DNA from 2 places in the Mesorhizobium sp. M1423 genome. Region 1 is predicted to be linked to the other one. Evidence: predicted binding sites of a transcription regulator. Region 1 holds the regulator's gene; the other holds the start of a gene.
What was found. The regulator LexA, encoded in region 1, represses DNA repair genes until DNA is damaged. The targets are predictions, from matches to a motif close to TGTTCNNNNTGTGTTCNG.

Region 1 (3,117 bases):
CTGGTAGCCATGCTCGTGCATGAATGAAATCTGGCTGCCGCGTTTTTCCCCGTCGCGCGTGCTTTCGAGCGTTAGCCCGTAAGTGCCGCACTTTGCCTCGACAAGCTCGATGAACAGATCGGCCAGCGCGATGCTCTTCTTGCGCACCGCCGTCATGTCGACATCGTTCCAGATGTCGAGCGCGCCCTTCAGCGTGCGCATCGACAGGACCGGCTGGGTGCCGCACAGAAACCGGCGGATGCCGGTGCCGGCCGCATAGCCTGGCTCGAAGGCGAAGGGCCGTGCATGGCCCCACCAGCCGGTGAGCGGCTGCTGGATGTCGGCAAGATGCCGCTCAGCCGCATAGATGAAGGCAGGCGCGCCCGGTCCGCCATTCAGATATTTGTAGGTGCAACCAACGGCAAAATCGGCGTTTGCCTTGTCGAGCTCGACTGGCATCGCACCGGCGGTGTGGCAGAGATCCCAGACGATCATCGCCCCGGCCTCCTGGGCCCTGCGCGTCAGCGCCGGCATGTCGCGCAGTTCGCCCGACTTGTAGTTGACGTGGTTGACCAGCACCACGGCGGTGCCTTCGTCGATCAGCTCTTCGATGCTCGGCGCGTCGACCCCCGAGAGGCGAAGCAGCGTATCTTTTCGCATCGAAACCACACCGTCAGCCATATAGAGGTCTGTCGGAAAACTGTCGCCCTCGGCGACGATGACCTGCCGCTCCGGCCGCATGGCCATGGCGGCGTGCAGCAGCTTGTAGATGTTGACCGATGTCGTGTCGCAGACCACCGTCTGGCCGGCCGCGGCACCGATCAGGCGCCCGAGCTGGTCGCCGAGTTCGAGTGGCATGTTGAACCAGCCGGCCGTGTTCCAGGCGCGGATGAGATCATGCGCCCATTCTTCGGTCGCTGCCTTGCTCAATTCATCGAAAGCGGCACGCGAAGCGGCCCCTAGCGAATTGCCGTCGAGATAGATCACTCCTTGCGGCAGCACAAAGCGGTCGCGCATCGCGCGCAGCGGATCTGCAGCATCCAACGCCTTTGTGGCCACGAGATCGGGAATTCCTGTCATGATTTGTCTGCTCCCCCAAGATTCACCGCTACGCCGGACACGCATCGACGGCATCCATCGGTCACGAGCGGTTCTCCATTACCTGGTATCGCGCAGCAAGGCCCCACCGGCGACAAGTTGCCTGACCACGCGGTGGAAACCAGGAGCCAAGCCAACCCAAGGTTGGCGTTTTGAGTTCGTTTCGTTCACGGTGCATTGGCCAACCGCACAGTCGATACGGCTTCAATTCCGTGCCCCTTTGCCGGCTGACGGCCGATACCAGTGCCGCCTTCTGGGAACCCAGAGGCCGAAAACGAAAGCAGAATCAAGGCGATGAGGCCCGCGGCGGTGAAAATGCAGCGTTCCGGTTTGGTGAGTGGTATCGTTTCCCGAGCCCTAACACATTCATTAAACTTTAAACAGTTGCGGAACACAACTGGAACAGATAGTGTTTGTTCTGGGTTTGTTTTTCTGATTCTGTTGGGGGTCGCTATGCTGACGCGCAAACAACACGAACTGCTTATGTTCATCCACGAAAGGCTGAAGGAAAGCGGTATCCCGCCCTCCTTCGACGAGATGAAGGAAGCGCTCGACCTGGCTTCCAAATCGGGAATCCACCGGCTGATTACGGCGCTGGAGGAGCGCGGCTTCATTCGCCGTTTGCCCAACCGGGCCCGTGCGCTGGAGGTGCTGCGCCTGCCCGATTCGATCGCCCCCGGCCTCAATGCGGCACGCAAGTTCTCGCCGAGTGTCATCCAGGGCAGTCTTGGGCAAGGTCCTCGGCAGGGCAAGCCGACATCGTCGCGCGTCCCTGCAGCCGGCAATGACGACGATGTCGTTGCCGCCGTGTCTATCCCGGTGATGGGCCGCATCGCCGCTGGTGTGCCGATCGATGCCATCCAGCACCAGACGCATTCGATCTCGGTGCCGCCGGACATGATCATGGGCGGCGAGCATTATGCGCTTGAGGTCAAAGGCGATTCGATGATCGAGGCTGGCATTTTCGACGGCGACACGGTGATCATCCGCAATGCCGATACGGCGAGCCCTGGTGAGATCGTGGTGGCACTGGTCGACGAGGAGGAAGCGACGCTGAAGCGGTTCCGCCGCAAAGGCGCCTCGATCGCCCTGGAAGCGGCCAATCCGGCCTACGAGACGCGCATCTTCGGGCCAGACAGGGTCAAGGTACAAGGCAAGCTCGTCGGGTTGATCCGCCGCTACTGAGTTGCGCCCTTGGCGCCGGCTTTTGGCTTGTCGGCTCTGCGGTATGGCGGCATGCCCCGCGCCGTGCGTGAAAATTTCCGCTGCACGTGCCAGGGCCGGTATGATTTTTCGACGGCGAAGCGGATTTCGGCGCATGTTGCCGCTTGTGGATCGAAATAGACGGCCGCACTTCCCGCGCGCGCCAGTTGCCGTTTGGTGACGACGAGGACCAGCCGGTCGTAGTAGCAGGGATTATGGGCGGTGGCGTCGTCGATGACGATCAAGCTGGCAAAGGCGCAGGCTGGCCGTGCAGTATCGCGGTCCTTGGCTTGCGCGATGATCGCGCCGGATGGATGCCTGGCAAGGCAGAGACCGTCCGTGCAAATGAACGGCATGCCCGGCGGTAGGTCGGCCGGATCGGCAATGTCGAATTGCGGATCGTTCTTTCCAGGTGTTTCTGGCGCGACGATAGCCTCTGATGTGAGCGCGCGTTTCCAGTTGTCGATGGTGAACTCATTCGGGCGTGCCCGGTTGACCGCGAGTTCACCGCTGCCGATTGGCAGCGCGACCAGCCGTGCGTCCTCCGAGATCAATACATCGGGTACGCGCGTCTGCGTTGTCGTCAGCAAGCCGGCGAGCGCAAAAGGAAGGGCCACGAGCCGCAACCAGGTCGTCGCCATGCTGGCAATGACGAGGGCGATCGTCACCAAAAGGACAGATCTCAGCGAAATCAGCCCGACCGCATCGATCGGCGAGCGCTCGGAGATCCACCCGGACAGGGCGATCATCGCCGTCAGCCCCTTGCCCATCACGTAGAGGAAAGGCCCATCCGCGCCGAACGGCATCGCCAGCGCACTGAGGACGGCGAAGGGCATG
Region 2 (3,117 bases), on a different contig from region 1:
CGGATCTGGGCAATCCTGTGCGATAGCGTGTCGATATCGCCTTCAGTGGTGTCGGCCCGGCGCACCTGCTCGGCCATGTAGTTCTCGTCGACATGGCCGTGCCTGGCAAGGTCCATGTAGATGGAGGCGATCAAGTCGGCGTGCTGGGCCGGCGCGATCTTCCTGTAGTCGGGCAGCGCGCAGGCTTCCCACAGCAGCGCCACCCGCCTGGCGTCGGTGGTGAGTGCCCGGATGTCCTCGTCGCGCGACAGATGCTCGAGCGCCTGCGCGTCCACGGCCGGCAGTGCGCGCGTCAGGCCTTCGACCGGGGCGTTGGTCTCGATCGAGCGCTTCAGCGCATCGAGGTTGGCGAAATCGAAATGCGCGGTACGCCACTGCAGCACTTTCACCGGATCGAAATCATGCGCCTCGATCTTCTTGACCAATTCCTCATCCAGCGGATCGACCTGGCCGGTGACGCCGAAGGTGCCGTCGCGCAGATGCCGGCCGGCACGGCCGGCAATCTGGCCGAGCTCGGCCGCGGTCAGGTTGCGGTACTGGTAGCCGTCGAATTTGCGATTCTGGGCGAAGGCGACGTGGTCGAGGTCGAGGTTGAGGCCCATGCCGATGGCGTCGGTGGCGACGAGGTAGTCGACATCGCCCGACTGGAACAGCGCCACCTGGGCGTTGCGGGTGCGCGGGCTGAGCGCGCCGAGCACGACGGCGGCACCGCCCTGCTGGCGGCGGATCAGCTCGGCGATGGCATAGACCTCGTCGGCCGAGAAGGCGACGATCGCGGTGCGCCGCGGCAGGCGGGTCAGCTTCTTCGAGCCGGCATAGGCAAGATGCGACAGCCGTGGCCGGGTCACCACCGACACGCCCCGCAGCAGGCGCTGCAGAATGCCGTGCATGGTGGCCGCACCCAGCAGCAGCGTCTCCTGGCGGCCGCGCAGATGCAGGATGCGATCGGTGAAGATGTGGCCGCGTTCGAGATCGCCAGCGAGCTGGACCTCGTCGATGGCAACGAAGGCGGCGTCGGTCTCGCGCGGCATCGCTTCCACCGTGCAGACCGAGTATTTCGCGCCCGCCGGCTGGATCTTTTCCTCGCCGGTGATGAGCGCAACCTTATGGGCGCCGACCTTCTCGCAGACGCGCGTATAGACCTCGCGGGCAAGCAGCCTGAGCGGTAGGCCGATGACGCCGCTCTCATGCGCCACCATGCGTTCGATGGCGAGATGGGTCTTGCCGGTATTGGTCGGGCCGAGCACGGCCGTCACGTCTCGACCCGACAGGATCAGCGGTTCAGTGTGTTTCGGATGGATGTTCATCGGCCTGGAAATAAGGCTCTCTGCCTCGCATTGTCGGGAGCGCGCCCATATTGGCCGCGTATGACAGGCGACACATAGGGATTTCGGGCGCGAAGCGAAAGCGGAATGTGCCGAGGGCAGGCTGATTGGTCGGTTCGAAGCCAGAAATCTGTTCCCGATTAACAGTTGGAACGAGTCTGGAACGAATCAGCGACGAATCACTGACTCGCGCTGATTCAGGTTTTGTTCACGGCTACATCTGGGATTTCTGCCGGCGAGTCTCACCACATGCTGAATCACAGAAACTGGCCCGATTCATGCAGGCGGCATTCAAACGAGCACCACCGTTAACCTTTGCCGGTGAATGATCGTGGCCGGCCAATCTGCTTCGCCCAACATTATGAAATTATTGATGTTTCCTAATGCGCTTTAATCATTTCGAGGGTGTTTTCGGCTCTCGCCGTTAACGTTCCGCTCAAAGCCGGAACGAATCGGCGACGAATCAGCGATAGGCAAAGTTTCTTGGTTTGTTCACCGCAACATGTTGTGTTGTGAACAGCTTTTCCACCGAGAATCCACAGGCTGCCGGGAAGTTTTTGCACAGGCTGCGCAGCGCCCGTTAACCTTTGCGTGCCGGATTGGGGCAGCGTGCTGAATCGAGATCTTGCAACGGGAAGACCGCTATAGAAACGGGCCGTTTTGCAGGCCCGTTCGTCCAAGCGCGTATCTATCTCAACGTAAAGATAAACGGTCAGGCGATGTACTGCCCGCCATTGGCTGATATGGTCGAGCCGGTGATGAACCCGGCATCGTCGGAAGCGAGGAAGACGACGCAGCGCGCGATCTCCTCCGGCTCGCCGAGACGGCCGACCGGGATCTGCGGAAGGACACGCTCGTTGAGCACCTTCTCGTCCATCGCTTTGACCATCTCGGTGGCGATGTAGCCGGGGCAGATGACGTTGACGGTGATGCCGGCGCGCGCGCCTTCCTGGGCCAACGCCTTGGTGAAGCCGATATCGCCGGCCTTCGAGGCCGAATAATTGACCTGGCCGACCTGCCCTTTCTGGCCATTGATCGAGGAGATGGTGATGACGCGGCCGAATTTGCGGTCGCGCATGCCGCCCCACAACGGATGCGTCATGTTGAAGACGCCGGAAAGGTTGGTGTCGAGGACCTCTTTCCATTGCTCGCGCGTCATCTTGTGGAACATCGCGTCGCGCGTGATGCCTGCATTGTTGACCAGCACCGATACGGGACCGAGATCGGCCTCTACCTGTTTGATGCCGGCAGCGCAGGCCTCGTAGTCGGCAACCGACCATTTGTAGACCGGGATGCCGGTCGCTGCCTTGAACTTTGCTGCCGCTTCCTCATTGCCGGCGTAGTTTGCGGCAACCGAATAGCCGGCGCTTTTCAAGGCGACCGATATCGCCGCGCCGATGCCGCGCGACCCGCCTGTGACGATTGCAACCTTTGTCATGTGTCCTCCCGGGCAATGCAGATGACTGAGCGTTGAAGCGGTAGGGTTTGCCCTCTATTCCCTACTCGCTTTGCGCCAGTATCCTATTCGTATCGCTTATCTCATCACAATGCTTCCACGCACATGGCAACGCCCATGCCGCCGCCGATGCACAGCGTGGCAAGACCTTTCTTGGCACTTCTGCGACGCATTTCGTAGACCAGCGTGTTGAAGATGCGGGCGCCCGAGGCGCCGACCGGATGGCCGATGGCGATGGCGCCGCCGTTGACGTTGACGATGGACGGGTCCCAGCCCATGTCCTTGTTGACGGCGCAGGCCTGCGCGGCGAAGGCCTCGTTGGCTTCGACCAGATCG

Region 2: a site for LexA is predicted at 1,474-1,491, ahead of NKG95_RS01930 (helicase-related protein). Genes of this name have one in related genera too.

The regions. Positions count from the first base shown of each region.
Region 1 is NZ_JAMYKU010000006.1:153,012-156,128, forward strand. Features, by position in the region: gene kynU (kynureninase) at 1-1,059, opposite strand, end outside; gene lexA (transcriptional repressor LexA) at 1,531-2,262, shown strand; gene NKG95_RS10290 (ComEC/Rec2 family competence protein) at 2,256-3,117, opposite strand, start outside.
Region 2 is NZ_JAMYKU010000001.1:379,266-382,382, forward strand. Features, by position in the region: gene NKG95_RS01930 (helicase-related protein) at 1-1,307, opposite strand, end outside; gene NKG95_RS01935 (hypothetical protein) at 1,706-2,005, opposite strand; gene phbB (acetoacetyl-CoA reductase) at 2,038-2,763, opposite strand; gene NKG95_RS01945 (acetyl-CoA C-acetyltransferase) at 2,868-3,117, opposite strand, start outside.